DNA from 3 places in the Amycolatopsis sp. NPDC051903 genome. Region 2 is predicted to be linked to each of the others. Evidence: riboswitches for the same ligand, from Rfam matches in the RefSeq annotation. Region 2 holds a riboswitch; each other region holds the start of a gene.
The links. Region 2 has a riboswitch for thiamine pyrophosphate ahead of ACIA77_RS46950 (thiamine ABC transporter substrate binding subunit). Riboswitches for the same ligand answer to the same signal wherever they lie in the genome.
Positions count from the first base shown of each region.

Region 1: another riboswitch for thiamine pyrophosphate. It lies ahead of thiC (phosphomethylpyrimidine synthase ThiC); the one in region 2 lies ahead of ACIA77_RS46950 (thiamine ABC transporter substrate binding subunit).
Region 3: another riboswitch for thiamine pyrophosphate. It lies ahead of thiO (glycine oxidase ThiO); the one in region 2 lies ahead of ACIA77_RS46950 (thiamine ABC transporter substrate binding subunit).

Region 1 is NZ_JBITBT010000005.1:66,115-76,085, forward strand. Features, by position in the region: gene ACIA77_RS14200 (phosphatidylinositol-specific phospholipase C domain-containing protein) at 1-413, shown strand, start outside; gene ACIA77_RS14205 (NADP-dependent oxidoreductase) at 479-1,402, opposite strand; gene ACIA77_RS14210 (winged helix-turn-helix transcriptional regulator) at 1,498-1,893, shown strand; gene ACIA77_RS14215 (hypothetical protein) at 1,939-2,151, opposite strand; gene thiD (bifunctional hydroxymethylpyrimidine kinase/phosphomethylpyrimidine kinase) at 2,169-2,987, opposite strand; gene thiC (phosphomethylpyrimidine synthase ThiC) at 3,025-4,668, opposite strand; TPP riboswitch at 4,662-4,793, opposite strand; gene ACIA77_RS14230 (peptide deformylase) at 5,207-5,776, opposite strand; gene ACIA77_RS14235 (DUF3263 domain-containing protein) at 5,914-6,222, shown strand; gene ACIA77_RS14240 (LytR C-terminal domain-containing protein) at 6,219-6,902, shown strand; gene ACIA77_RS14245 (AAA family ATPase) at 6,987-9,269, opposite strand; gene pssA (CDP-diacylglycerol--serine O-phosphatidyltransferase) at 9,368-9,971, opposite strand, start outside.
Region 2 is NZ_JBITBT010000049.1:14,608-24,578, forward strand. Features, by position in the region: gene ACIA77_RS46925 (DNA-3-methyladenine glycosylase 2 family protein) at 1-513, opposite strand, end outside; gene ychF (redox-regulated ATPase YchF) at 616-1,698, shown strand; gene ACIA77_RS46935 (class I SAM-dependent methyltransferase) at 1,834-2,763, shown strand; gene ACIA77_RS46940 (hypothetical protein) at 2,778-3,200, opposite strand; gene ACIA77_RS46945 (4a-hydroxytetrahydrobiopterin dehydratase) at 3,754-4,047, opposite strand; TPP riboswitch at 4,080-4,192, shown strand; gene ACIA77_RS46950 (thiamine ABC transporter substrate binding subunit) at 4,209-5,267, shown strand; gene ACIA77_RS46955 (ABC transporter permease) at 5,243-6,907, shown strand; gene ACIA77_RS46960 (ABC transporter ATP-binding protein) at 6,909-7,934, shown strand; gene ACIA77_RS46965 (ABC transporter permease) at 7,942-8,820, opposite strand; gene ACIA77_RS46970 (ABC transporter ATP-binding protein) at 8,855-9,859, opposite strand; gene ACIA77_RS46975 (outer membrane lipoprotein carrier protein LolA) at 9,856-9,971, opposite strand, start outside.
Region 3 is NZ_JBITBT010000005.1:55,094-65,064, forward strand. Features, by position in the region: gene ACIA77_RS14140 (SIS domain-containing protein) at 1-945, opposite strand, end outside; gene ACIA77_RS14145 (GntR family transcriptional regulator) at 1,102-1,857, shown strand; gene ACIA77_RS14150 (MFS transporter) at 1,968-3,494, shown strand; gene ACIA77_RS14155 (threonine/serine dehydratase) at 3,496-4,440, opposite strand; gene ACIA77_RS14160 (hypothetical protein) at 4,591-5,415, shown strand; gene thiE (thiamine phosphate synthase) at 5,412-6,077, opposite strand; TPP riboswitch at 6,108-6,213, shown strand; gene thiO (glycine oxidase ThiO) at 6,208-7,308, shown strand; gene thiS (sulfur carrier protein ThiS) at 7,308-7,508, shown strand; gene ACIA77_RS14180 (thiazole synthase) at 7,510-8,265, shown strand; gene ACIA77_RS14185 (MarR family winged helix-turn-helix transcriptional regulator) at 8,511-8,942, shown strand; gene ACIA77_RS14190 (hypothetical protein) at 8,978-9,469, shown strand; gene thiD (bifunctional hydroxymethylpyrimidine kinase/phosphomethylpyrimidine kinase) at 9,466-9,971, opposite strand, start outside.

The DNA of each region.
Region 1 (9,971 bases), on a different contig from region 2:
AGCAGAACCCGACCGACACGCTGCACACCGACGTCGAGTACGTGAACTACCTGCTGGCGCAGAAGAACGCGGGCAAACTCGGTGACGTCCAGATCTTCCCGACCGTGCACGGCGCCGTCGGCGGCGACCCGCGTGACAAGTACGCGGCGAACCTCAAGCCGTGGTTCGTGGTCTTCGACGGCGACGCCAACACGTGGGTCACGCAGACCGGCCCGTGGTGGTACGACGCCAACCACTACTACGTGATCATGACCGACGGTCAGAACGTCTCGCCCGCCATCGACGACCACAACCCGACCGTCGACCAGGCGAACCAGCGCGTGGCCGACCTCGCGAAGCAGCACGCGTCCGTCGTGACGTCCGACTGGACCGGCCTGACCACGGTGCTGCCGCAGGTGATCGCCCGCGGCTGAGTGTCTACAGTGCACGGTGTCCACAGTGCACGGCCCCCGGGTGCTCGCCCGGGGGCCGCGTCACGTCACACAGTCAGGACGATCTTCCCGGTCGCCCGGCCGGCCTCGCCCAGTTCGTGGGCCTTGGCGACCTCGTCGAGCGGGAACGTCCGGTCCACGTGGACCTTCAGCTTCCCCTGCTCGGCCAGTTCGACGAGGCCGAGCAGCCCGATCCGGTCCGGTTCCACGAGCAGCGGCGACGTCCGCACGCCGCGCTTCTCCGCTTCGGCGAGCACCGACGGCGCCACGCCGCCGGGCACGCTGATCACCAGCCCGCCTTCCTTCACCGCGGGCAGCCAGCGCAGGTCACCACGCTCGCCGACGAGTCCCAAGTGGACGTCCACATCCGACGCGGTGACGGTTTCGTCGCGGTAGTCCAGTGGCTCGTCCACGCCGATCGACCGGAGGAAGTCGTGTTTGGCCGTGCTGGCCGTGCCGAGCACGTACGCCCCACGCGCCTTGGCGATCTGCACGGCGAGGTGCCCGACGCCGCCGGCGGCCGCGTCGACGAGCACGCGCTGTCCACTCCGGACACCGGCCACGTCCACGAGCGCTTGCCACGCCGTGAGTCCCGCCAGCGGCAGCCCGGCCGCTTCGACGTGCGAGAGCCCCGCCGGCTTGTGCACGAACTGGCGCGACGGCGCCTTCACGTACTCCGCGTAGGCACCGGCCTGGCGCGGGAACCACGGCATGCCGAGCACCTCGTCGCCCGCCTGCACGCCGGTGGCGCCGAAGCCCACCTCTTCGACCACTCCGGACACGTCCCAGCCCAGCGTGTAGGGCGGCTCGCCCAGGAACACCTCGTGCGCCCGCGACTTCCAGTCGACGGGGTTGACGCCGGCGGCGTGGACCCGCACCAGCACCTCCGTCGGGCCGGGCACCGGCCGCGGCGCCTCGGTGACCCGCAGCACCTCCGGTCCGCCGAACTCCTGCTGCGTGACGACTCGCATCCGTGCTCTCTCCTTCGTCGTGGATCTTCGCCACCCATGCTCGGGGGAGCCGGCGCTTTTCGCCAGAAGGCACTTCCCGGTAAACTAGGTACCCGATGGAAACCACCGCTGACCAGCAGCATTCGTGGGACGTCTACCTCAAGAGCTGTCCCTGCCGCGACGTGCTCGACCTGCTCGCGAACAAGTGGACCGCGCTCGTGCTCGGGGTGCTCAGCCGCGGGCCGCACCGGTTCGGCGAGCTGCGCCGCGCCGTCGGGGGCATCAGCCAGAAGATGCTCACGCAGGACCTGCGCAGCCTCGAGCGCGACGGGTTCGTGACCCGCACGGTGTTCCCGACCACGCCGCCGACGGTCGAGTACGCGCTCACCGACATGGGCGCCGAGGTGAGTGAGCACCTCGTGGCGCTGAGCCGCTGGTCGCAGTCCAACTTCGACCGGATCCGCGAGGCGCGCAGCGGCTACGACTCGCGCTCGCTCGAACCCGTCACGTGAGCGCGGGCGATTTCGTCCGCACCGCGCGGAAAATCCAGTTCGGACTCACGTGAAGCGCGGTGGCGGTTTCAGCACGCTCGCCCGGTAATCGGTCACCGCGCGGCTCTCGGCGATGCCGGGTTTGGGGTCCAGGCCCCACTTCCGGATCACCTTGAGGGCCTGCGCCGGGCGGTTGTCCGAAACCAGTTTGTCGACCTCGAACTGCAGGTCCAGTGGCATGGTGGCCCACAGTGCGCGGGCGGCGGCGTCGTCGGTCACGGGTCCAGTGTGGCCGGTCAGTCGGCCAGCCGCCAGAACGGGGAGACGGGCCCCACGCCGGCGCCCAGCGGGTAGGCCTCCGCGACGCAGCGTTCGATGAACCGCTTGGCCTCGGCCACGGCTGTCGGCACGTCGGCGCCCTTGGCGAGCGACGACGTGATCGCCGAGGCCATCGTGTCGCCGCCGCCGTGGGTGTGCTCCGTCGCGATCCGAGGTCCGCTGAGCTCGATCACGTCGGTGCCGTTGGTGAGCAGGTCCACGCAGTCTTCGGCCTCGTAGAGGTGCCCGCCCTTCACGAGCACCCACGACGAACCGAACTCCAGCAACGCGTCGGCCGCCGCGCGCTGGGTTTCGGCGCCGGTGACCGTGACGCCGGTGAGCAGGCGCACCTCGTCGAGGTTCGGCGTGATCAGCGTGGCGCGCGGGAAGAGCTCGGTGCGGATGGCCTCGAGCGCTTCCTCACGCAGCAGCGCGTGCCCGGTCATCGAGGCCGCCACCGGGTCGACGACGAACGGCGTGTCCGTGTCGCGTCCGATGCGGACCTCGTCGAGCGTCTTCGCCACCGCCTGGATGATGTCGGCGGTGGCGAGCATGCCCGTTTTGGCCGCGTTGACACCCATGTCGCCGGCGACGGCCTTGATCTGCGCCGTGACCACGTCGGCCGGGATCTCGGTGAAACCCTGCACGCCCAGGGAGTTCTGCACGGTCACCGCGGTGAGTGCGACGAGCCCGTGGACGCCGTTGGCGAAGAACGTGCGCAGGTCGGCCTGCACGCCCGCACCACCGCCGGAGTCGGATCCGGCGATGGTGAGGGCGGTTCGGGGAGTGCTGGTCATGACTTTCTCCGGTTGTGCTGGTGCTACTGCCCGCGGGTCACTGACCCACGACGGGCAGGTAAACCTTGTTGCCCTGCTCGCCGAACTCGGCGGACTTCTCCGCCATGCCGGCCTCGATGGCCTCTACAGTGGACAGACCGTGTTCCTCGGCGTACTTGCGCACGTCCTGCGTGATCCGCATCGAGCAGAACTTCGGCCCGCACATCGAGCAGAAGTGGGCCGTCTTCGCCGGCTCCGCGGGCAGTGTCTCGTCGTGGAACGAGCGTGCGGTGTCCGGGTCGAGCGCCAGGTTGAACTGGTCGGTCCAGCGGAACTCGAAGCGGGCCTTGGACAGCTCGTCGTCCCACTCGTGCGCGTGCGGGTGGCCCTTGGCGAGGTCGGCGGAGTGCGCGGCGATCTTGTAGGTGATCACGCCGGTCTTCACGTCGTCGCGGTTGGGCAGGCCGAGGTGCTCCTTCGGCGTGACGTAGCAGAGCATCGCCGTGCCGTACCAGCCGATCTGCGCCGCGCCGATGGCGGACGTGATGTGGTCGTAGGCGGGCGCGATGTCCGTCGCGAGTGGACCGAGGGTGTAGAACGGCGCCTCGCCGGTGAGCTGCTCCTCCAGCTCGACGTTCTCCTTGATCTTGTGCATCGGCACGTGGCCGGGGCCTTCGATCATCACCTGCACGTCGTGCTCCCGCGCGATGTGCGTGAGCTCACCGAGGGTTTCGAGCTCGGCGAACTGGGCGCGGTCGTTGGCGTCGGCGATCGAGCCGGGCCGGAGGCCGTCGCCGAGGGAGAACGTGACGTCGTACTTCCGCAGGATCTCGCAGAGCTCCTCGAAGTGCGTGTACAGGAAGGACTCCTGGTGGTGCGCCAGGCACCACGCGGCCATGATCGACCCGCCGCGGCTGACGATGCCGGTGACGCGGCGCGCGGTCAGCGGCACGTACCGCAGCAGCACTCCCGCGTGGACGGTCATGTAGTCCACGCCCTGCTCGCACTGCTCCAGCACGGTGTCGCGGTAGACCTCCCACGACAGCTTTTCCGGCTCCCCGTCGACCTTTTCGAGCGCCTGGTAGATCGGCACGGTGCCGACCGGTACGGGGGAGTTGCGGATGATCCACTCGCGGGTCTCGTGGATCCGCTTGCCGGTGGAGAGGTCCATGATGGTGTCGGCGCCCCAGCGGGTGGCCCACACCATCTTGTCGACCTCTTCCTCGACCGAGGACCAGACGGCCGAGTTGCCCATGTTGGCGTTGATCTTCACGAGGAACTTCTTGCCGATGATCATCGGCTCGGTCTCGGGGTGCTTGCGGTTGACGGGGATCACCGCCCGGCCGCGCGCCACCTCGTCTCGCACGAACTCCGGCGAGCACCGCTCGCGCGCGGCGATGAACTCCATCTCGCGCGTGATCACGCCGGCTTTGGCCCAGCCGAGCTGGGTGTTGTGCGCGCGGCCGTCGGCCCAGCCCGCGCGCAGCGGGTGAAGTCCACTGTGGACGTCGATCGTAACGTCGGTGTCCGTGTACGGACCGGACGTGTCGTACACGTCGAAGTGGTCACCGTTCGTCAGGTCGATCCGCCGCGCCGGGACCCGGAGGCCGGATTCGGTGGGGTGGTAGACCTTGCGCGAGCCCGTGATCGGCCCCGTGGTCACGGAAGGCGTGATGGTGGGCTCGTTCTCCAGCGTCGTCAACGACGTTCACTCCCTACGCCGGCATTACCCGGTCAGGTTCATGCGGTCGGCGGCACCGGGTGTCCTCAGACAGACACCAGCCGCCCTCTCAGCCCGCCATGGCGCGAGCTCCCGCGTTGGTTATGGGGTTGTCCCTCGACCATGCCACGGCGGATCACGCGAGCACAAGGCGACTTGTCGACCGGTGTGTTCTTCACCGGATCGGAGCAGGCGGCCGACAGGGGTTCACGAGGGCGCTTCGATTCGCGGCTTTGGGGGTTTCTCGTGCGGGAAGTCCTGCTCACCCGACTCGTGTGGGCGAGTGCGGTTCCAGCGCGAGCCTGGCTCCGCCGGATCTGCCCCGCCGAACCGTTCCGGCGAATGGACCGCGGGCACCCGCACCGCACTTCCTCCGCGACGCCGAGAACGGCGACGCCGCGATTTCCCGCCCCCTCGGCAATTCTCCGGTGCCCCGGGACGGTCAGCGGAAACCGCCCGGCAACGCAAAAGAGTCTCCCCGCCCACCGGGCGAGGAGACTCCGCGGGAAACCGGAGGCGCTCAGGCCTCCGCGGATTCCTCCTTCGGGGGCAGCCAGCTCAGCCCCGGCACACCCCACTTGTTCTTCTTCAGCATCTTCTTCGCCGCGCGCGCGTGCCGGCCCACGAGGCGGTCCAGGTACAGGTGCCCGTCGAGGTGGTCGGTCTCGTGCTGGAGGCACCGGGCGAAGTAGCCCGTGCCCTCGACGGTGATCGGCTCGCCGGACACGTCGAAACCCGTCACGCGGGCCCAGGACGCCCGCCCGGTCGGGTACGACTCGCCGGGGACCGACAGGCAGCCCTCCCAGTCGTCGTCCGGGTCGGGCATCGTTTCGGGGATCTCGGAGGTCTCCAGCTTCGGGTTCACCACCACGCCGCGGTGCTCGACGCCCTCGTCGTCGGGGCAGTCGTAGACGAACAGGCGCAGGTCGAGGCCGACCTGGTTGGCCGCGAGGCCCACGCCCTCGGCCGCGTACATCGTCTCGAACATGTCCTCGGTGAGCGTGCGCAGCTCGTCGTCGAACTCCGTGATCTCACGGGTCGGCTGGTGCAGCACGGGATCGCCGGCGATGCGGATGGGGTGGACGGTCACGAGCAGCGAGTTTAGTCGGACCCGCGCATCCACCTGGATCGGACCGTGACGCGCCGCGCCGGATGCCCATGTCGAGCGTGGGTTCCGTGGTTCAATGACGCCCGCGGAAGGACAGCCGAAGCGATTGCGAGGACCGCATGGACGCCGCGGAGTCGATGGCTGGTGATCAGCCGTCGCCGCCGGAAACTACGGGTGGCCTGACCGAGCGAGAGCTGGAAATCCTCGCGTTCGAGCGCCAGTGGTGGCGGCACGCCGGTGCCAAGGAGAACGCCATCCGGGAACGCTTCTCGCTGTCCTCGACCCGTTATTACCAGCTGCTGAACACACTGCTGGACAAGCCTGAGGCCGTGGCGGCCGACCCGATGCTGGTGAAGCGGCTGCGCAAGACGCGCGCCGCCCGGCAGCGCAAGCGCGGCGCCCGGCGGCTGGGGATCGAACTGTCATGAGCTTCTTCTCGGGACTGTCCCGGCCCATGCGGGCCGCGGGCGTCGCGCTCATCGGGGTCGCCGTGATCGCCGCGATCATCGGCGGCGTCACCGCGCTGTCGGGCGGCGGCTCGAACAACAACACCGCCGGGCCCACCAGCAGTTCGGGCAGCCCTTCGGCGTCGTCGCCGGCTCCGGGTTCGTCGTCACCCGCGACGCCACCCTCGTCGTCGGCCGCGTCCTCGGCGCCGTCGTCCGCACCGGGCAGCGCGTCCGGTCAGCCGGGTCAACCGGGCCAGCCGAGCGGACAGCCGGGGCAATCCGGGCAGCCGGGCCAGCCCGGCCAGCCAGGACAGCCGGGCGGTCAGCCGGGGCAGCCGGGCGACCAGCAGGCGTCCAACAAGTGGGTCACCCTGCGCGTCTACAACAACTCCCTCGTCCAGCACCTCGCCGAGCAGGCCGCGAGCGACTTCCGCGCCGCGGGCTGGAACGTCGCCGAGGTCGGCAACTACTCCCAGGGCGTGATCCCGCGCACCACGGCCTACTTCCGCCCCGGCACCGACGAGGAAGCCGCCGCGAAGCAGCTGGCCGCCGAGTTCGGCTTCGTGGCCGAGCCGCGGTTCGAAGGCATCCAGAACTCGAGCCCGGGCGTCATCGTGATCATCACGAAGGACTACCAGAGCGGCCACAAGGGCAGCTGACCAGCTAAAACGAAGGACCCGCTGCCTCCCGAGGCGGGTCCTTCGTTTTCGCCGGACCCGCGAACGTGCCCGGCGAGCGATCGGTCAGCGTTCCTGCTGCGCCTGCGCGTAAGCCTCCAACGTGGCCAGCTGAGCGGGGTCCAATGAAGGCCGCACGGTTTCCCGGGCTTTCGCCAGGTGGGCGGCCGTGACCTCGCGCGCGTCGAGCGATTCCCGCATCGCCGTCAGGGCCGCTTCGCGGATGAGAGCGGCGCAGTCGGCGGCGGAATAACCGTCCAGGGTGGACGCGAGGGCCGCCAGATCCACATCGGACGCCAGCGGGGTGTTCTTCGACGCCGCCTTGAGGATGGCCGCCCGGGACTCGGCGTCGGGCGGCGGCACGTAGATGCGGCGCTCCAGGCGGCCCGGCCGCAGCAGGGCCGGGTCGACGAGCTCGGGCCGGTTCGTGGCGCCCAGCACCACGACCTCACGCATCGGCTCCACACCGTCGAGCTCGGTCAGCAGGGCCGCGACCACGCGGTCGGCCACGCCGGAGTCGGACGACTGGCCGCGCCGCGGCGCCAGCGCGTCGATCTCGTCCAGGAAGATCAGCGACGGCGCCGCGTCGGCGGCTCGCCGGAACAGGTCCCGCACCGCCCGCTCGGACTCGCCGACCCACTTGTCCAGCAGCTCGGCGCCCTTGATCGCGAACACGTTGAGCGCGCCCGTGCCCGCCAGCGCCCGGACCAGGAACGTCTTGCCGCCGCCGGGCGGGCCGTAGAGCAGCACGCCGCGCGGCGGGTCGATGCCGAGCCGGGCGAACGAGTCGGGGTAGCGCAGCGGCCACAGCACCGTCTCGGTGAGGGCCTGCTTGACGTCGACCATGTTGCCGACGTCCTCGAGCGTGAGCCCGCCCGTGGCGAGGTTGTCCGAAGTGGACAGGGAGATCGGCCGGACGGTGGCCAGCGCGTCGAGCAGGTCCTGCTGCGAGATGCGCGGCTCCTCGACGTCACGCTGGCGCAAGGCGGCGCGCAGCGCGGCGTCGCGGCGCAGCGCGATGAGGTCGGCGGCCACGAACCCCGGTGTCTTTTCGGCGAGCACGCCCAGGTCGGCGCCCGGTTCGACGGGCACGTCGCGCAGCAGGATCCGCAGCAGCTCCACCCGAGTCTTCGCGTCGGGCAGCGGCAGGCCGAGCTCGCGGTCGAGCAGGTCGGCGGCGCGCAGCCGCGGGTCGACGGACTCGGCGCGCTGCGTCGTCGCCACCACGGCCATGCCGTCGCGCCGCATCGCCGCGCGCAGCTCCTCCAGCACGACGGTCGCCACCGGCGGCGGCTGGCTGGCCGGCAGGAGCGCGTCGACGTCGTTGATCAGCAGCACGCCGGGCCCCGCACCGTCGGCGGCGTGGCCGATGGCCTCACGCAGCCGCGCGTGCACGGCGCCGGGTTCCAGCACAGCGATGTTCGGCGCGGTCAGCGACACCACTCGCACCTTCTCGGCCTGCGCGACGGACCGCACCAGCGTCGCCTTGCCGACGCCTTCGGGGCCCGACAGCAGCACGCCCAGGTGCGCCGACGTGCCGAGCCGTTCGAGCAGGTCCGGCCGGTGGAACGCCAAGTCGAACCACTCGGCGAGCTTGCGGGCGGCACCCTCCGCGCCGACGAGGTCGGTGACCGGCGGGACCGCTTCCGCCAGCTCCTGCTCTTCGGGCTCCTCCACGATCTCCGCGTCCAGGTAGTCCTCGGCCGCCGTGACGGCGGTCCTGCGCACGAGGGCGGTGGCGCTGCGGACGGGCGTCGGGTCGCCGGCCGGCTCGCCCGTGCGCGCGCCGTCGCGCCAGCTGACCACTGTGGACGGTCCGACCACGACGGCATCCGCGGGCTCGGTCGCGGTGACGGTGAGCAGTTCGTTGGTCCACGTCGCGCCGATCACGCGCGAGAGCTGCCCCCGCACGGCCGCGACGTCGGACCCCGGCGCCGGCGCCAGGTCCTGCGGCAGCAGCGACACCGCGTCGCCGCGCGTGAGCACCTTGCCGGTCAGCGCCAGCCGCAGCGTCTGCGGCGGCACGGAGACGCTGGCCAGCCTCGAGCCGGCGACCGTCACCGTCCTGGCGGCCGCCACGGCGGCCGGCGCCACCACGACCTCGCCGCCCTCGGAGACGCCCAGGTTCGACAGGGTGACGTCGTCGACCAGCACGACGCCGGGAGTGCCCTCTTCTTCGGCCGGCGCGGCCAGCGCGGCGCTGCGGCGCGCGCCGGTGAGGTGCACGGCGTCCCAGGGCCTCAGCCCGAGCGCGTCGAGCACCTCCGGGTGCAACCGCACAACCCCCCGCCGCGAATCCAGCGCGGACGGTGTGTGCCGGACGGTCAGCGTGATCTGCGGATCGCTCACGTCGTTCACCCTAGCGACGCGAGGCCACCCCAGGGGCCGAACGACGGATGTCGCTCACCGGCCGGGGGAACTCCAGGCGCGAACCACACCGGTTCCGGTTAGCGCCGGCGGATGCCGATCCGCCGCCACGACCGCCGGCGCTGCCCGGGGCCCGACGTGCCGTTGCCGCTCGCCCCGCCGACCGTGCCGGTGGTACCCCGGTCCCGGTCCCGCAGCGCGCGCGTCACGCGCACGAAATCCGACCCGTTGCGCGGCAACCGCACGGCGCGCATGGCGCCCGCGACACGGCGCGAGGCCGGCCGCAGCCGCAGCCGGCGCTGGGAGCGGGCCCGGCGGATGGCGCGGCGCTCGCGCGGCGGCACCGTCCACGCCTCCGGGTGCGCGGCCAGCCAGCGGTGCCGGTAGACCGAGTACGGGATGTGCAGCAGGTACAGCACGAGTGCGATCGCCAGCGCGACCAGCGGGAACTGGATGATCGCCGCCGCCAGGAGGCCGACGCCGACCAGCAGCGGGGCGATGGCCTTGGCGGGGGCCTTGACCGTCTTCAGCGACAGCGTCGGGATGCGGCTGATCAGCAGCGCGGCGATGGCGATCGTCCAGACGATCACCACGTACTGCTCGGACCACCAGCCCTCACCCCACTGGAGCGTGGCGATGAGCGGCAGCAGCGCGACCAGGCCCCCCGCCGGGGCGGGGACGCCG
Region 2 (9,971 bases):
GATGCTGGAGAACCCGGCGGCGAAGGCGACGTCGGTCAGCGGCAGCGCGGACAGCTCGATCAGCAGCCGCGCGGAGTGCGCGCGGTGGGCGCGGGCCAGGGCGAGCGGACCGGCGCCGAGTTCGGTGGTGAGGACGCGGCCGAGCTGGCGTTCGGAGTAGCCGAGCCGCCGGGCCAAGCCGGGCACGCCCTCGCGTTCGACGAGGCCGTCGGCGATCAGGCGCATGGCGCGGGCGGCCAGGTCGGCGCGGACGTTCCAGTCGGGCGAACCCGGCACGGCGTCGGGCAGGCAGCGGCGGCAAGCGCGGTAGCCGCCGGCCTGCGCGGCCGCGGACGTGGGGAAGAACCGCACGTTCTGCGCCTTCGGCGTGATCGCCGGGCACGACGGGCGGCAGTAGATGCCGGTGGTGCGCACGGCCATGATGAACTGGCCGTCGAACCGCTGGTCGCGGGCGGTGACGGCGCGGTAGCAGCGCTCGGTGTCGCGCCAGATCGGCAGGGTCGCGGTGGCCATGTGTCCGATGGTGCCAGCAGGTGAGCGGCTCGACTGGCGGAAATCCGACACCGCGTTACCGGGTCGGCCGGGGTGCCGGACCGGCACGTAGACTCACCGGTCGTGAGTCTCACCCTCGGTATCGTCGGCCTGCCCAACGTCGGCAAGTCCACCCTGTTCAACGCGCTGACCCGCAACGACGTGCTCGCGGCGAACTACCCGTTCGCGACGATCGAGCCCAACGTCGGTGTCGTCCCGCTGCCGGACCCGCGGCTGGGCAAGCTCGCGGAGATGTTCAGCTCGGAGAAGGTCGTGCCGGCTGTTGTGTCCTTTGTGGACATCGCGGGCATCGTGAAGGGCGCGTCCGAGGGTGCGGGGCTGGGCAACAAGTTCCTCGCGAACATCCGTGAGGCCAATGCGATCTGCCAGGTCATCCGCGTGTTCGACGACCCGGACGTGGTGCACGTCGACGGCCGCATCGACCCGTCGAGCGACATCGAGACGATCAACACCGAGCTGATCCTCGCCGACCTGCAGACGCTCGAGAAGGCGTTGCCGCGGCTCGAGAAGGAGGCGCGCACCAAGAAGGAGGCGCGTCCGGCGCTCGAGAACGCGCAGCAGGCCAAGGAAATCCTCGACTCCGGCCGCACGCTGTTCCAGGCGCAGAAGGAAGTGGACGTCGACGCGCTGCGCGAGCTGAGCCTGCTCACGACGAAGCCGTTCCTGTACGTCTTCAACGCCGACGAGCCCGTGCTGACCGACCAGGCGCGGCGCGAAGAACTCACCAAGCTCGTCGCGCCCGCCGACGCCGTCTTCCTCGACGCGAAGGTCGAAGCGGAACTGCTCGAGCTGGACGACGAGGAGTCCGTGCGCGAGCTGCTGGAGTCCGTCGGCCAGGAGGAGCCGGGCCTCAACGCCCTCGCCCGCGCCGGTTTCCACACGCTGGGCCTGCAGACCTACCTCACGGCCGGCCCGAAGGAGTCCCGCGCCTGGACGATCCCGCAGGGCGCCACCGCCCCACAGGCCGCCGGCGTCATCCACACGGACTTCGAGCGCGGCTTCATCAAGGCCGAGATCGTCTCGTACGCCGACCTGATGGAAGCGGGCTCCATGGCCGCCGCGCGCGCCGCCGGCAAGGTCCGCATGGAGGGCAAGGACTACGTCATGTCCGACGGTGACGTGGTGGAGTTCCGCTTCAACGTCTGAGCTCGACCAGGCGGTTTCTTCGGGTGGAAGGCGGCTGAGCGCTTTCGAGAACCGGCCCTGCCCGAACGGGCTCGACAACGCCTCGCTGTTCCTCGTTCTCCCCTGTGGAGGATCACGAACAGGCGAGGAGTTCCGATGCCGATGTCACCCGAAGCCGATCCGGTGAGCGCGCTGGAAGCGGCGGCGTGGGCGTACGCCGCGGTGGTGGCGACCCAGCGCGAGGCCGCGGATCGGCCGTGGGCGGACGTGTTCGCGGCGGCGCCGGGGCGCACGGCGGTGCTCGAAGCGGCCGGCCTCGTGCGGCGGGACGGCGGCGAACTGGTGCCGCACCCGGCGCTCGGCACGGCTGAGCCGGTTGGGGCGGCCGCGGCGAAGCTGAGCTCCCTGCGTCAGGCGGTGGCCGCGGCGGCCGGCGAGGATGGCGGGCCCGTCGGCTGGTCGGCGCAGAGCGACGCGGTCCTGCTGAACCAGGGCCGCGCTTCGGCGGTCACCGGGCGCGCGCTCGCGACGAAGATCGTGCCGCGGCTGGCTGGGCTGCCACAGCGCTTGGCGGCGCCGGGCAGCCGGGTGCTCGACGTCGGCACCGGGATCGGCGCGCTGGCGCTGGCCCTCGCGCGCGAGCTGCCGCACGCCGAGATCACCGAGATCGACGTCCTGGAACGCGCGCTGGAGCTGGCCAAGACGGAGCTCGCCGACGGTGGCGCGGCGGCGGACCGCGTGACGGTCCGGCACCAGGACGTCGCCGATCTGGCCGACGCAGCCGTCTACGACCTGGTCTGGCTCCCCGCGCCATTCCTGGCCGAGGACGTCGTCCTGCGCGCGCTGCCGCGCCTGATCACCGCGCTCGCCCCCGGCGGCTGGGTCGTCGCCGGCACGAACCCGGCGCCGCAGGAGCCGCTGCGCGCCGCCGTGGGCCGCTGGACCGCCCTTCGCAACGGCGGCAACACCTACGACTCCGCCCGCATGGCGACCGCCCTCGGGACCGCGGGCCTCGGAGACGTGCAGCAATTCCCGACGGTGCCGGGCGGCCCGGTGCTGGTCGCCGGACGCCGGCCCGTCGAGTGAGGCGACGCGCGGAGTCAGCACTCGTCCTTCGGCAGGTAGCCCTGTTCGCACGCCCAGTCGTGCTGGAGGTCGCCGGAGGTTTTGCCGCGGCCGGGGCCGCCGGGGTCCAGGTAGCCCTGGTACTCCTTGCAGTTCGGGTTGAACTTGCCCTTGGTGACGGCTCGCTGTCCGCAACCAGGGCCGGTGTCGCGGGCCGCGGATTTCCGCGTGGGGGTCGGTTTGCGGCTGCTGGAGGACGCCTTGGAGCTCGGTGGTGCCTGCGTGGCGGTCCAGCTCGGCGTGGCTGACGTCGACGTGGGTGCGCTCGTGTGGACCGGCGCCGCGGGTGCGACCGAACTCGTCGGGGGAGCGGCGGGCGCCGGATCAGCGGGCCGTCCGCACGCCCCGGCGGCCACACACAGCGCGGCCGCGACGGCGACGGCCGACAGATACCTCATACCGATGGGTCGGCACGAGACGACCGGCTGTTGCGAACGGTGAAACAGCCGAGGTCGCAAGACCATCAGGTGAAAGCGCCCTTGACTTGAGATCGACGTCAGGCCAAGGGCTCACGCGCCGCGGCAACCAGGCGCAGAGTGGGTGCCGCGGCGACGGCTGGGGGTGGAGCTCAGCCGAGCAGGCCGAGGACGATCAGGGCGGCCAGGGTGAACGCCGTGGCGAACGTGGTGATCCAGGCGCGCTGGGTGGCGGAGAGGGCGGCGGACGAGTTGTTCATCGCATGTCCTAGCGGGGCGAGTGCCGAAGATTCCGCTGGGATAGCGCCTTGAGCTACGCCGGTGTTACTGCCTGTGCTCCAGATCACGCCGGCTGCGCGCGGTGTGCCACAGCACGCCGCCGGCGGCGGTCACCATCAGGCCGAACGAGATGGCCCCCACGACGATTGCCTGGGTCATTCCTTGCTCCCCTCGAAAACGCGGTACGCAAGGGGAGACGCGCGACGCCGGGAACGGTGTCGCCGGGGTTGCCGGGATCACACCGGATCACACGGGATCACACAGCGGCCGCGAGCACCCGGTCGATCTGCCCGGCCAGCGCGAAGTCCTTCGCGGTCAGCCCGCCGGCCGAGTGGGTGCTCAGCCGGAACGTGACGGTGCGCCAGCGGACGTCGATGTCCGGGTGGTGGTCCGCGGCTTCCGCGAAGAACCCCACGCGCGTGACGGCCGCGATGGCGGCCGCGAAGGACGGGAGGTCGGTCGTGCGGACGATGGAGGCGCCGTCGAGCTGCCAATCGGGCGCAGCAGACAGCGCTGAAGTGACTTCGGAGTCGCTCAGGAGTTCCGCCATGTCTCCATGGTGACGCCCGCTGGACTACGCTGCACCTTTGCCACGGGAGTCCGGTGCGGCCGGGCTGAGAGGCGGGTGTGCGACCCGCGACCGTTCGCACCTGATTCCGAATCATGCCGGCGCAGGGAGGCCCGCTCTCCCGCACGGCGACAGGAGGGCTGATGATTCCGCGGACCGCACGCACGGTGCTGGGCCTGGCCACGGTCACGGCGCTGGCGAGCGCGTGCTCGCTGTCCGGCGCCGGCACGGGTGGCGACACCCAGCAGACCCCGACCGTCACGCTCGTCACCCACGACTCGTTCGCCGCGCCGCAGGACGTGCTCGACGCGTTCCAGCGCCAGTCCGGCATCAAGCTGAAGATCCTCAAGTCCGGTGACGCCGGTGAGCTCACCAACAAGCTGGTGCTCACCAAGGCCAACCCGATCGGCGACGTCGCGTTCGGCGTCGACAACACGTTCGCCTCGCGCGCGCTGAGCGAGGGCGTCTTCCAGGCCTACACGAGCCCCGAAGCCGACCGCGGGCCGCAGCGCTACTCCTTCGACCCGCAGCACCGCGTGTCCGCCGTCGACGTCGGCGACGTGTGCGTGAACATCGACACCGGCTACTTCGCGTCCCACCACCTCCCCGAGCCGAAGAGCTACGAGGACCTCACCGACCCGAAGTACAAGGACCTCACCGTCGCCGAGAGCGCCGCGACCGCGTCGCCGGGGCTGGCGTTCCTGCTGGGCACCGTCGCGAAGTTCGGCGAGCAGGGCTGGCCGGGCTACTGGTCGAAGCTGAAGGCCAACGGCTTGAAGATCGACAGCGGCTGGGAAGAGGCCTACACGAAGGACTTCTCCGGCTCGTCGGGCAAGGGCCCGCGCCCCATCGTCGTGTCCTACGCGTCCTCGCCCGCCGCGGAACTCGGTGACGACGGCAAGCCGCGCACCAAGGCCCTGCTCGACACGTGCTTCCGCCAGATCGAGTACGCCGGCGTGCTCGCGAACGGCAAGCAGGTGCCGCAGGCGCAGAAGGTCGTCGACTTCCTGCTGTCCCAGCAGTTCCAGACGACGGTCGCGGCCAACATGTACGTCTACCCGGCCCGCGAGGGCGTCGACCTGCCCACCGGCTGGGCCACGGCCGCGCCGCTGCCGCAGGACCCGGCGACGCTGCCCGCCGACCAGATCCAGGCCGGCCGGGAGAAGTGGATCGGTGCATGGCGCTCGCTCATGGGGGCGTGACACCGGCCCGGCTGCGCACCACGGGGCTGGCGCTGCTCGGCCTGCTGCCCGTCGCGTTCCTGGTCGTCTTCTTCGCCTGGCCGGTCGTCGCGATCCTCGGCCGCGGCTTCTCCGCGGGCGGCGTCGACACGGTCCTGGCCGACGCGCAGACGTGGCAGCTCGCCGCGTTCACGCTCGTCAGCGCCGCCGCGTCGACAGTCGTTGCCCTGGTCGCGGGGCTGCCGGTCGCGTACGTGCTCGCGCGCGTGAAGCTGCCCGGCGTCGCGCTCGCGCGGACGCTGGTGCTGGTGCCGTTCGTGCTCCCGACGGTCGTCGTCGGCCTCGCGTTCCGCGCGCTGTGGCCCGACGGCGGCGTGCTGCCGCTGGTGCTGGCCAACGCGTTCTTCAACGTCGCCGTGGTCGCCCGGACCGTCGCCGGGCTGTGGGCCCACCTCGACCCGCGTGCGACAGAGGCCGCCCGGGCACTGGGCGCCTCGCCGTGGCGCGCGTTCCGCACGGTGACGCTCCCCGCGCTCGCCCCGGCCGTCACGTCGGCCGCGGCGGTCGTGTTCCTGTTCTGCGCCACCAGTTTCGGCGTGGTGCTCATCCTCGGCGGCGGCCGCTACCGCACGCTCGAGACGGAGATCTACCTGCGCACGGTCGACCTCCTCGACCTCTCCGGCGCCGCCGCGCTGTCGCTGATCCAGTTCGCCGCCGTGCTCGCCGCGCTGGCCGTCGGCGCCGTCGCGCGCCGCCGCCGGGAGAACGCCGGGAAGCTGAAGCAAGCCGCGCCCCGCCGTCCGCGAAAAGCCGAGTGGTGGACGGTCGGCGCGGCCACGCTCGTCGTCGCCCTGCTGATGACGCCGATCGTCGCGCTGCTCGTGGAGTCACTGTCCACACCGGACGGCTGGAGCCTCGCCGGCTACCGCGCGCTCGCCACGACCGGCACGAACGACGCGCTGCAGGTGTCGGGCTGGGTCGCCGCGCAGAACTCGCTCGCCGCGGCCACCGACGCGACGCTGCTGGCGATGGGCGTGGGCGTCGTCGCGAGCGTGGTCCTCGTGGCCCTGCGCCGGTCACCGGGACGGCTCGCGCGCGGGATGGGCGAGACGATGGACGCGGCGCTCATGCTGCCCCTCGGCGTCTCCGCCGTGACGGTGGGCTTCGGTTACCTCGTGACGCTCGACGCGCTGCCCGGCGACCTGCGCACGTCGCCGATGCTCGTGCCGCTCGCCCAGGCGCTCGTGATCATCCCGCTGGTCGTGCGGATGATCCTGCCGGTGCTGCGGGCCGTCGAGGTGCGGCTGCGCCAGGCCGCGGCGACGCTCGGCGCGAGCCCGGCGCGGGTGTGGCGCGAGATCGACCTGCCGCTCACCGCGCGCTCGCTCGTCGCGGCCGCCGGGTTCGGGTTCGTCGTGGCGCTCGGGGAGTTCGGTGCCACGAGCTTCCTCGCCCGGCCCGACGCGCCGACGCTGCCGGTGGCCGTCGCGACGCTCATTTCGCGTCCGGGCGAGCTCAACAACCAGATGGCGTACGCCGCGTGCACGCTGCTCATGGTCGTGACCGTGGCGGCCGTCGCGCTGATCGACCGGTTCGGGTCCGTGCGCGGACGTTTGCGGGGACACGGTTTTCGGGGACACAGCTCGGTGGGGGAGTTCTGACGTGGCTTTGACCGTCCGGGACCTGACCGTCCACTACGGTTCGTTCGCCGCGGTGCGCGAAGCGCGCCTCGACATCACCGACGGCGAGGTGCTCGCCCTGCTCGGCCCGTCCGGCTCGGGCAAGTCGACGCTGCTGCGCGCGATCACGGGCCTCGAACCCGCCACCGCCGGCTCCGTGAGCTGGGACGGCACCGACCTCGCCGACGTCCCCGTGCACCGCCGCGGCTTCGGGCTGGTGTTCCAGGACGGGCAGCTCTTCCCACACCGCGACGTCGCCGCCAACATCGCGTTCGGCTTGCGCATGCACGGCGTGTCGAAGGCCCGGCACGCAGCGCGGGTGAAGGAGCTGCTGGAGCTCGTCGGCCTGACCGGGTACGAACACCGGCGCGTCACGGAGCTCTCGGGCGGTCAGGCGCAACGCGTCGCGCTGGCGCGCGCCCTCGCGCCCGAACCACGCCTGCTGCTGCTCGACGAACCGCTCTCCGGTCTCGACGCGGGCCTGCGCGAGCAGCTGGCCATCGATCTCGCGGACCTGTTGCGGCGCAGCAAGATCACCGCGCTGCTCGTGACGCACGACCAGGAGGAGGCGTTCACGCTGGCCGACCGGGTCGCCGTGCTCGACGCCGGCGAGATCCGCCAGGAGGGCGCGGTGCGGTCGGTGTGGCGAAACCCGGCGGACGACGACGTGGCCCGGTTCCTCGGCGCCACGTCGTTCGTCTCCGGGGTCGCGGCCGGCGGCGTGGTGCACACGGGCCTCGGTGACGTCGCGCTGCCCGACGTCGAAGACGGGCCGGTCCGGCTCGGCCTGCGGCCGCACGCGTTGCGCGTGGCCGCGGCCGGCGTCGCGGGCGAAGTGACGGCCGCCGTGCACCGGCGTGAACACGTGCGGCTCGTCGTGCGGCTCGAAGAGTCCGAAAAGGACACAGTGGGCACGGTGGACGCCGTCGCGCCCGTGACCGCGGACCTGCGCGCCGGCGATCCCGTCCGGCTCGAGCTCGAGCCGGACGGGATCGCCGTCGTCGGCTGAACCCCCGTCAGCCGTCGCGCGTGGCGAGCCGTCCGTACGCGATGGACAGGCCGACCACGATGTAGCAGGCGGCGCGCAGCGCGCCTTCGCCGAGCATCGACCCCGAGATCGGGTCCATCAGGACTTCCGTCGGCGCCTCGCTCCAGTTGTGCGTCAACAGGAACGGGTGCAGCCAGTCGAGCGAGGTCAGGAAGCCGAGGATCGTGAACAGGATGTCGCCGGCCAGCACCGAGGCCACCACGAGCATCGGGTGCTCGGTGAAGCTGGACACGGCCAGCGCGACCGCTCCGACGGCCCACAGCTGCAGCACGATCCAGCCCGCCACGAGCAGGATCCGCACCAGCGCCCCGCCCAGCGACAACGTCGTGCCGGACAGCGTGAACAGCGAACCGGTGCCGTTGATGATCAGCCCGGTCACCACGCCCGTCACGCACATCGCCAGCACCGCGACCACGGACACGGTCGCGACGCCGAAGGCCTTCACCACCAGCAACCGCCCGCGGCTGACGGGCGCGACGAGCCAGCCCCGCAACGTGCCGTGGGCGGCTTCGCCCGCGATCGCGTCAGCGCCGGCCATGGCCGAAGCCAGCGGCAGCAGCAGGGCCAGCGTCATCACCAGCGCCGCGATGGGCAGCACCAGCGCGTTGTTCACGGCCGACGCGAGCAGGGCGGCGTCGCCGTCGGCCGGTCCGCCGTCGGGTCCGCCCTCGCTGACCAGCGTGAGGCCGATGCCGATCACGATGGGGATGACCGCCAGCAACCCGAGCACGGCCAGCGTGCGCGGGCGCCGGAAGATCCAGCGCAGCTCGGCCGCGAAGAGCCGTGGCATCGGCACCGCGTCGTGGCCGGTGCGGCTCACGGGAGCCGTGAGCGTCGCGGTGCTCATGCCGCCTCCCCGGGAGTGAGTACGTCGGCGGTGCTCATGCGTCCCCCTCGTCTTCGGCACCGTTCGCGCCCTCGGTGAGGCGCGCGAACAGGTCCTCCAGCCCGGTGCGGGCGCGCGTCGCCTCGTGCACCTCGACGCCGCCGCCGACGAGCACCTGCAGCACCCGCGGCGCAGGCGTGGCGGTGAGGTCCGCGCGGACGCCGTCGGGCGTCAGGCGCGCCCCGATCCGGTTCTCCCGCAGCACTTCCACGGCGTGTTCGGCGTCGGGCGTGCGCACGAGCAGCGCCGCGTTGCCCGACTCCAGCAGTTCGGCCAGCTCGCCCTGCGCCACGACGGTGCCCGCTTGCAGCACCGCGACGTGCGTGCACGTCGCCTCGACCTCGGCCAGCAGGTGCGACGACACGAGCACGGTCACGCCCTCGGCGTGCAGTTCGCCGATGATCCGGCGGATCTCGCGCGTGCCGGCGGGGTCGAGGCCGTTGGTCGGCTCGTCGAGCACCACCATCTTGCGCGGCACCAGCAGCGCGGACGCGAGCCCGAGCCGCTGCTTCATGCCGAGCGAGTAACCCTTGTACCGGCGCCGCGCGGCGACGGTGAGGCCCACGCGGTCCAGCGCCGCGTCCACGGCCTCGTCGATCGCCGACGACGCCAGGCGCGGCTCGGCGGCCGCGAAGCGCAGCAGGTTGTCGCGCCCGGAGAGGAACGGGTGGAACCCCGGGCCCTCCACCAGCGCGCCGACGTCGGGCAGCGCGTGCGCCGCGCCGTCGGGCATCGGGCGGCCGAGCAGCTCGACCTCGCCCTCCGTGGGCCGCACCAGGCCCAGCAGCATGCGGATCGTCGTGGTCTTGCCGGAGCCGTTGGGCCCGAGCATCCCGAGCACCGCGCCTTCGGGTACATCCAGGTCGACGTGGTCCACCGCGACCGTGCCGCGGTAGACCTTGCGCAGCCCGCGGGTGCGCGCGGCGAGCGGGACCGCCGGGGCGGACACCTCCTCGGAGATGCCCGCCCCGGTCAGGACCACGTCGGTCGTGTCGGTCACTTCTGGCCCAGAGCTTCGTAGAGCACCTGCTCCGGCACCGCACCGGCGGCGAACCGGCCGTCGTCGGTCAGCACGGCGCCGCCGACCTTGGTGGTGAACAGGTAGCCGCTGC
Region 3 (9,971 bases), on a different contig from region 2:
CTCGAGGATCGGCGCGAGCTCTTCGGCCGTCGGCGCCACCGGGATCCGCAGCGCGGCCGGCACGTCGGCCGACGCGGAGCCGACCGCGAGCACGTCGGCGCCGCGCTTGCCGACGGCGTCGAGGACCTCGCGCATCGCCTCGCCGCCGTGGCCCGAGCTCGTCACGGCGAGCACGGCCGTCTCGCGGTCGACGGCCGCGACCGGCCCGTGGAGGAGGTCGGCGCCGCTGTACGCGCGCGCTGCGAGGTAGCTCGTCTCGGCGAGCTTCAGCGAACCCTCGAGCGCGGTCGCGTACGAGTAGCCGCGGCCGGTGGTGAGCACGCGGTCGACGAAGCGGTAGCGGTCCACCGCGCGCTGCACGCCCTCGGCCGCGCCGTCGAGCGTCCGCTGCGCGAGCTCGCCGAGCTCCTGCGCGTCGGCCGCCTTGCCGCCGCGGACGGCGTCGACGAACAGGTACAGCGCCAGCAGCGTCGCGGAGTACGTCTTGGTGGCGGCCACCGCCTTCTCGACGCCGGCGCCGATGTCGACGCCCAGCTCGGCCGCCGCGCGCAGCGGCGAGTCCGGCGTGTTCGTGACCGACACCGTGAGCGCGCCCTGGCGCCGCGCGGCTTCGGTGACCTCGATGAGGTCGGGCGAGCCGCCGCTCTGGCTGACGGTGACGAAGAGCACGTCTCGCAGGTCCGGTCGTGCGCCGTAGAGCGTGGCGGTGGACGGTGACACGAGACCCGCGGGAAGACCCAGGAGTACCTCGATCAGGTACTTCGCATACAACGCAGCGTGGTCACTCGAACCCCGTGCGGCGAGCAAAGCGAAACGGGGCGGCTTTTGTGAAATCTTTTCAGCTACTTCCGCTATTTCGCCCTGCCTCTCGACGAGGCCGGCCAGTACGGCAGGCTGCTCCGAGATTTCCGCGGCCATGTGCTCGCCGGGGCGTTGTTGGGTCATCACTTTCCTCTCCGCCGGGACTGGGAGCCCCGGGTGTGCTGAGCAGCGTGCGTTCAGGTCTAGACCAATGCTAGCCGGGCGGAGTGTTTGTGGTGAAGGGTACGTTTCTTGACGGGGATGTGGCGCGATAGTGAGGGAAAGCTGAGGGAGCCGGTCATGTTGGAGACAACCCCCGCGAGTGAGGCGGGGACCACGGCGGGTGTGCGCGGTCAGCGCGAACCCAAGTACTGGGCGTTGAAACAGCACCTGCTGGATCTGCTCGACGCCATGCCGCCTGGCTCGCCGATCCCGACGGAACGGGCGCTGGCGGGCGAGTTCACCGTCTCGCGCACCACCGTGCGGCAGGCGCTGGCGGACCTGACGGCCGAAGGCCGCTTGCACCGCGTTCAAGGGAAGGGCACGTTCGCGGCCGAGCCGAAGCTCGCGCAGCGGCTGCAGCTCTCCTCGTACACGGAGGACATGCGCAAGCAGGGCCTGAAGCCGTCGTCCAAACTGCTCGAACTCGAGGAATTGCCCGTGGAGGGCGAACTCGCGAAACTGCTCGGGATCCGGCAGGGTGCGAAAATTCTTCGCCTTCGTCGCCTCCGGCTGGCCGATTCCCAGCCGATGGCGCTCGAGACGACGCACCTGCCGCTGGGCCGCTTCCGCGGGCTGCGCAAGCACATTTCGGCGGGCGGGTCGCTCTACGCGGTGCTCCAGGAGCACTACGGCGTGGAACTCGAGCGCGCGGAGGAGACGATCGAGACGTCGCTCGCAGGCCCGGAGGAAGCCGAGATGCTCGGCGCCGACGTGGGCATGCCGGTGATGATGCTGACGCGGCACTCGTTCGGCAAGGACGGCAAGCCGGTCGAGTTCGCGCGCTCGGTGTACCGCGGCGACCGCTACAAGTTCGTCACCACGCTGCTGCCGTGAGACCGCGGCTGTGAGCTGGAACGGGCAGTGCCGGGCGCAGGTGGTTGCGCCCGGCCGTCCGGTTCGCCACCGTGTGCGCATGAGCTTCGAGCGTGCGCGGTGACCGCACGGTGACGACGACAGACAGCGGGATCCGCTGGGGTACGCCCCTGGCGCGCGGGGTGCTCGCGACGACGATCCTCGGATCGGGCATGGCGATGCTCGACGGGACGATCGTCAACGTCGCGCTGCCCCGGATCGGCGAAGAACTGCAGGCGTCGGTGGCCGGCCTGCAGTGGATCCTCGACGGCTACATGCTGGCGCTCGCCGCCCTGATCCTGGTCGCGGGTTCCCTCGGCGACCGCTACGGGCGGCGCCGGGTGTACCTGATCGGCGTGATCTGGTTCGGCCTCGCGTCGGGGCTGTGCGCGATCGCGACCTCGACCACCGAACTCGTCGTGTTCCGGATCATCCAGGGCATCGGCGGCGCGCTGCTCACCCCCGGGTCGCTGGCGATCCTGCAGTCGGCCTTCGCGCACAACGACCGGGCGCGCGCGATCGGCGCGTGGTCCGGACTGGGTGGTCTGGCCGCCGCGGTCGGACCGCTGCTCGGCGGTGTCCTGGTCCAGGTCTGGTCCTGGCGGCTCGCGTTCCTGATCAACCTGCCGCTGGCGCTCGTCGTGGTGCTGATGGCGTTCAAGTTCGTACCCGAGTCGCGTGACGAGACGGCCACCGGGCACCCCGACTTCGCCGCCGCGGCGACGGGGGCGATCGGCCTGGCGGGCCTCACCGGAGCGCTGGTCGAAGCGCCCGTGCGCGGGCTGGCCGATCCGATCGTGCTGATCGCGCTGGTCGCCGGCGTGGCCGGGCTCGGGCTGTTCGTGTGGCAGCAGCACCACTCCCACGAGCCGCTGGTGCCGCCGAGCTTGTTCCGCAGCCGCACGTTCACGCTGTCCAACGCCCTCACCTTCGTGGTCTACGCCGCGCTCGGCGCCGTGATGTGGCTGCTCGTGCTGCAGCTGCAGGTGTCGCTGAACTACCCGCCGACGCTCGCCGGCCTGGCCGGGCTGCCGATCACGATCATCATGCTGCTGCTGTCGGGCCGCTCGGGCGCACTGGCCCAGCGCATCGGGCCGCGCCTGCAGCTCGTGGTCGGACCGATGGTGATCGGCGTCGGCATGCTGCTGCTCATCCGCGTCGAACCGGGCTCGTCGTACCTCGGTTCGGTGTTCCCCGCGGTGGTCGTGTTCGGCCTCGGTCTGGCGTGCACGGTGGCGCCCGTGACGGCGACCGTGCTGGCCGCGGCACCTGACCGATTTGCCGGAGTCGCCTCCGGAGTCAACAACGCGATCGCCCGAACGGGTGGACTTCTTGCGGTCGCGGTGCTCCCCGCGGCGGCCGGACTGACCGGTTCGGCGTACCGCGACCCCGTCGCGCTGACCGCCGGTTGGCGCATGGCGTTGCTCATCTGCGCCGTCCTGGCGATCGCCGGCGGCCTCATCGCGTTGGGGATTCACAACGGCGTGCTCGGCGCGGGTGTGGCCGAGCCCGAGCGGAAACGTGTTGTGGACGAAGAAGCTCCACATCCCGGCGAGTGTTTCCACTGCGGCGTGGAGGGTCCGCCGACTTACGTCCGCCCGGGCCCGGCGCGCGACTGACCTACCCGAGCAGCTCGGCGAGCAGCGCCGGGTCGATGTTGCCGCCGGAGACGACGGACACGGTCTTGCCGCCCGGCAGCTCGTCCGCGTGGTGCAGGTACGCGGCGGTGGCGGTCGCACCACTGGGCTCGGCGACGATCCGCGCGCGGCGGGCCAGCACGCGCACCGTGTCGCGGATCTCGTCTTCGGTCACGGTGACGATCCCGTCGAGCACCTGCTGCAGGTGGGCGAACGTCAGCGCCGACGGCTCGGCGCGCAGGCCGTCGGCGATCGTGCGGGCCCGCTGCTCCATCGGCCACGCGACGCGCCGGCCGGCCCGCAGGCTCTCGGCGGTGTCGCCGGCCAGCTCGGGCTCCACGGCGTAGACCTTCGCCCGCGGGCACAGGGCCTTGATCGCCGTGCCGACGCCGGCCGCGAAGCCGCCGCCGCTCACCGGCACGAGCACGGTGTCGACGTCCGGCAGGTCGGTGGCGATTTCCAGGCCGGCCGTGCCCTGCCCGGCGATCACGTCGGCGTGGTCGAACGGCGGGATGAGCGTGAGCCCGCGCTCGGCCGCGAGCGCCGCGGCGGCCGGCGCCTGGTCCGCGATCGGCACCTCCACGACCTCCGCTCCCCAGCGGCGGGTGGCCTCGACCTTGAGCCGCGGCGCGACGTCGGGCACCACGATCACGGCCGGGATCCCGAAGGCGTTCGCGGAGTAGGCGACCGCCTGCGCGTGGTTACCGCTGGAGTAGGCGACCACACCGCGCGCCCGGGCGGCTTCGTCGAGCGAAGCGATCGCGTTGTAGGCGCCGCGGATCTTGAACGCGCCGATCTGTTGCAGGCTCTCGGGTTTGAGCCACAATTCGCCGTCGGCCCAGGGCTGGCGCAGCAACGGGGTGTGCACGGCGTGGTCCGCCACGCGCTTCGCCGCGGCCTCGATTTCGAAGATCGTCACCAATCGCATGTGGTGAGTATGTCAGGAAAGTGTGAACCGTGGTCCATCCACTGTGGACGGTCGACGTGGCGTCGCTCACGCTCGGGCAACGATGGGAGTTCCCCACGCGCCTCAATCGTTGAGAGGCTCGGGGAATAAACGGGACTGCAGAACGGGATCATGGTCGACGAGCGGGAAAAGACGTCGGAGCAGGGCGAGAAGAAGAGCCCGCGGACGGTGCAGGTGCTGGCCACCGCACTCGCCGCGGTGACGGCCGCGTTGCTGGGATCGACGCTCGGCGTGACCGGCACCGTGGTGGGGGCCGGGGTCGCGAGCGTCATCACCACCGTGGGTGGTGAGCTGTACCTGCGTTCGCTGCAGCGCGGGCGCGAAGCCGCGCTGAAGGCGCGCCAAGCGCTCGTGACGGCGGGACAGCGGCGGGCGAGCCGTCCGGGTTTCGCGCCGGTCGACGACCCCGCCCAGATGCCGACCGTGCTGCTGCCGCTCGACCCGTCGGAGATGCCGACCGTGCGCATCTCGAAGCTCTCGCCGACGGCCGCCGCACAGACCCAGGCGCAGACCCAGCCCGAAGAGCCCGAGTCGTTCGCCGACAAGCTGCGGAAGCTGCGCTGGCCGCTCATCGCCGGCACGAGCGTGCTCGCGACGGCGATCGCCATCGCCGTGATGGTCGGGGTGGAGGCGGTGTCTCACGGTCAGGCGGGCGCCGGGTTCATCTACCACAACAACAAGCCCACTACGACACAGCAGGAGCCGACGAAGGACGACAACCCGCCGGCGACGTCGGAGAACAGCCCGCCGCCGTCGACCGGGGTGTCGCAGGCGCCGCCGCCGAGCAGCTCGTCGTCGAGCACCTCGACGAGCGAGACGCCGACGTCCCAGACCTCCATCAGCGAGACCCCGCCGCCGTCGAGCACGGGCGGCGCGCCGTCGACCACGCAGAGCCAGCCGCGGACCAAGGCGGCGTCGGCGACCCCGACTCCCTAACCGAGCTGGGCCTTGAGCTTCCGCGCGGCTTCGGCCGGGTCGTCGGCGTCGGTGATGGCGCGGACCACGACGATGCGCGACGCGCCCGCGGCCAGCACCTCGGGCAGGCGCTGCTCGTCGATGCCGCCGATCGCGAACCACGGCCGGGCGGTGCCGCTGGCCGCGGTCGCGCGCACCAGGTCGAGACCGGGGGCGTGGCGGCCGGGTTTGGTGGGCGTCGGCCAGCACGGGCCGGTGCAGAAGTAGTCCACGCCGTCCTCGGCGGCCGCCGCTTCGGCCTGCTCGACGGAGTGCGTGGAGCGGCCGATCACCACGTCGTCGCCGAGGATGCGGCGCGCGAGCGGCACCGGGATGTCGTCCTGGCCGAGGTGCAGCACGTCGGCGCCCACGGCGAGGGCGACGTCGGCGCGGTCGTTCACCGAGAGCAGCGCGCCGTGGCGCGCGCAGGCTTCCGCGAGCACTTCCAGCGCCGCGATCTCCTGCGCCGCTTCGAGCGGCGCGCCGCCGGACTTGTCCCGCAGCTGGACGATGTCGACGCCGCCGGACAGCGCGGCGTCGGCGAACTCGGCGAGGTCGCCGCGCGAGGAGCGGGCGTCGGTGCACAGGTACAGCCGCGAACCGGCCAGGCGGGTGCGGATCTGTTCTCCGGTGAGGGCGGGCATGGCGGCGACGTTACCCGCGCGCTACGGTGGGGTGGTCCGCACGGGAGCCCGAGGCACGGGCTGAGAGGGAGCTGCCGCTCCGACCGTGGAACCTGATCCGGGTCATGCCGGCGCAGGGAGCGTGATTTCCATGAGCAAGACCCTCACCGTCGTCGGCGGCGGGGTGATCGGCCTGTCCGCGGCCTGGCGCGCGGCGGCCCGCGGCTACCGCGTGACGGTGGCCGATCCTTCGCCCGGGCGGGGCGGCGCGTCGTGGGTGGCCGGCGGGATGCTGGCCCCGGTCACGGAAGCGTGGCCGGGTGAGGAGCACGTGCTCAGCCTGGGCGAGGAGTCGCTTCGGCGCTGGCCGGCTTTCGCCCGTGACCTCGAGGCCGAGGGTACGGACCCGGGGCTGGCCGGGCACGGCACGATCGTCGTCGCGTTCGACAGCGCCGACGCCGGGCACCTGGACATCCTCGCGGAGTACCTGACGTCGCTGGGCCGTTCCGTCGAGCGGCTCACGGGCCGGGCGGCGCGCAAGCTCGCGCCGGGGCTCGGGGCCGTGCGCAGCGGTCTGCACGTGCCGGGCGACCTGGCCGTGGACAACCGGAAGCTGCTCACCGCGCTGCTGCAGGCGTGCTCGAAACGCGGGGTCGAGTTCTCGTCCGCGCGGGTGTCCCGGCTCGACGACGTGACCGGTCCCGTCGTGCTGGCGGCCGGCGCCTGGACGGGCCGGTTGCACCCGCTGCTGGCCGACGCCGTGCGGCCGTTGAAGGGCGAGATCCTGCGGCTGCGGCCGCGCCGGGGCTGCCTGCCGCCTCCGCCGTACACGGTGCGCGCGATGGTCGAGGGCCGGCCGATCTACCTGGTGCCGCGCGCCGACGGCGAGCTGGTGCTCGGCGCGACGCAGTACGAAGCGGGCTTCGACGTGGCCGTGACCGCGCGGGGCGTGCGTGAGCTGCTGGAAGGCGCCGAACGGATCTTGCCGGGGATCACGGAGTACGAGCTCGTCGAGACGGCCGCGGGCCTGCGCGCCGGCAGTCGTGACGCGTTGCCGTACATCGGCGAGCTCGGCGAAGGCGTGTACGCGGCCACCGGTCACCACCGCAACGGCCTGTTGATGGCTCCCGTGACCGCCGACGCGGTGGTCGCGTGGCTGACCGGCGAGCGGCCGCCGGACGAGATCGGTGCGGCCACGCCCGCCCGGCTGCCCGCTCCGCGTCCGAATTCCGCAGTGGAGGAACGAGTCTGATGGAGATCAAGGTCAACGGGGACTGGCGCGAGTTCCCCGACGGCGCGACGGTGGCGCAGCTGCTCGACGCGCTCGACGTTTCGCCCCAGGGCGTGGCCGTCGCGGTGAACGGCGTGGTCGTGCGGCGGGGCGAGTGGGCGGAGTCGGTGGTGCCGAAAGGTGCGAGCATCGACGTGCTGACCGCTGTTCAGGGAGGCTGACGTGGACGACGCTCTGGTCATCGGCGAGCACGAGCTCTCGTCGAGGCTCATCATCGGAACCGGTGGCGCGGCGAACCTCTCGGTGCTGGAACGCGCGCTGATCGCGTCGGGCACCGAGCTCACGACCGTCGCCATGCGCAAGGCGGACGCCGAGCACGGCACCGGCGTGCTGGGCGTGGTTCGCCGGCTGGGCATCAAGCTGCTGCCGAACACGGCGGGCTGCCGCACGGCCGCCGAAGCCGTGCTGACGGCGGAGATGGCGCGCGAGGCGCTGGAAACGGACCTCGTCAAGCTCGAGGTCCACGCCGACGACCGCACCCTGCTGCCCGACCCGTTCGAGACGCTGGACGCCGCCGAGCGGCTGGCCGCCGACGGGTTCACCGTGCTCGCGTACACGAACGACGACCCCGTCCTCGCGTTGCGGCTCGAGGAGGCCGGCTGCGCGGCCGTCATGCCGCTGGGCGCGCCGATCGGCACGGGCCTCGGCATCCGCAACCCGCACAACATCGAGCTGATCGTCGCGCGCGCCATGGTCCCCGTCATCCTCGACGCGGGCATCGGCACGGCCTCCGACGCGGTGCTCGCGATGGAACTCGGCTGCGACGCCGTGCTGCTGTCCACCGCCGTCACGCGCGCCAAGGACCCCGAACGCATGGCCGCGGCCATGAAGGCGGGCGTCGAGGCGGGCCGCCTGGCCCGCGACGCCGGGCGGGTGCCGCAGCGGTTCTGGGCGCACGCGTCTTCCCCGCCGCGCTGACGCGTTCGGCGCGTGCCGGCTCCTGCGCGTGCTGGGCCGGCCACGCGCGGTCGCCGTCTCCCCGCGAGGATTTCACGCTCGCGGGGTACACACGGGTAAGCCGCCCAGTGCATCTGGGCCGCGTTTCGCGCCCCGGCCGGTGATTTCGTCCGCGCTTGACGCCGACGTAGCACCGCGAGGCCTTATGGTGGACGGCACCTTTCCGGCGCACCAGCGGCGGGCAACAGCAGCAGGAGGAGCCAGCCGTGACACTGTCCTCGGTCCAGGATGTCTCGGGCAGGTTGTACCTGGCCGTCGGACGCCTCTCGCGCTCCTTGCGGCAGGCGGGCGTCCCCGGCCCCGGCCACGGTGCGATCTCCGCCCTCGCCACGCTCGTCCACTTCGGTCAGCTCCGCCTCGGCGACCTGGCCGCCAAGGAGGGCGTCGCCGCCGCGACGATGTCGCGCATCATCGCCACGCTCGTCGAGTCGGGTTACGTCACGCGCGAGTCCGACCCCGTCGACCGCCGCGCCTGGCTCGCCCGCGCGACGGAAGAGGGCGAGCGCCTCGTGTCGGGCGTGCGGTCCACCCGCGTGCAAGAACTGAACCGCCGCCTCGACAAACTGAGCCGCGAAGACCGCGACGCCATCACCGCCGCCCTCCCGGCCCTGGAAGCCCTCATCTCCGACGACAACTAGGGACCCCTCCCGGCTGCCCGGCCTACGACTTCCGCATGGATCTCGGCCCGCTCGTCAGCAGCCACCCGACCGACGACGACCAGCGTCGGGTCGCCGGAATCGCCGTGCTCGCCCTCGCTGTGGTCGCGCTCGGCGCCGGCATCCCCCTCAGCGTCAGCATCTTCAGCCGCCCGTTCGGCCCGGGCGAGACTTCCTCGGAACGTCCCGAAGCGCTGGCCGGTGCGCTGACCGTGGGCGGCGTGGTCCTCCTGGTCGTCGCGGTGCTCAAACTGATCAAGTGGGCCCGTTGCCGCGGTGAGGTCATCGAGGTGCACGAACGAGGACTGCTCCGCGGCGCTGAAGCGATCCCGTGGAGCGCGATCGCGACAGTGCATCCTCAGGGTTCCGAGGTCACCGGCCCGCGCCACGCCCTCGCCTTCGACTTCCGCTGCGTCGTGCGCCTGACCGACGGCCGGCGGTTCACGTTCGCCGGCCACACCGAGAACGCGACTGAACTCGCGAAGGCGATCGAGGCTGCGGTCGCCTAGCGGTCCTCTGGCGCCAGCCGCCAGAAGGCCGACACCGGGCCGACCTTCGCGCCCATCGGGTACGAGTGTTCGACGGCGTGCGAGACGAACCACTTGCCGTAGCGGGCCGCGTCCTCGACGGACATGCCCTTGGCGAGGCCGGCCGTCAGCGCGGACGCCATGGTGTCGCCGGCGCCGTGGGTGTGCGGGGTGTGGAAGCGCGGCCCCGGCAGCTCGATGAACTTCGAGCCGTCGAAGAGGAGGTCCACGCACTCCGGGTCGGCGACGAGGTGGCCGCTCTTGACGAGCACGTACTTCGGCCCGAGGCGGTGCAGCACGACGGCCGCGGCGTGCATGCCGTCGCGGTCGGTCACCGTCAGGCCGGTCAGCAACCGCACCTCGTCGAGGTTCGGGGTGAGCACGGTGGCGCGCGGTAGGAGTTCCTCGCGCAGCGCCACGAGCCCCTCGGCGTCGAACAGCGGGTGCCCGGTCATCGACGCCGCCACGGGGTCGACGACGAACG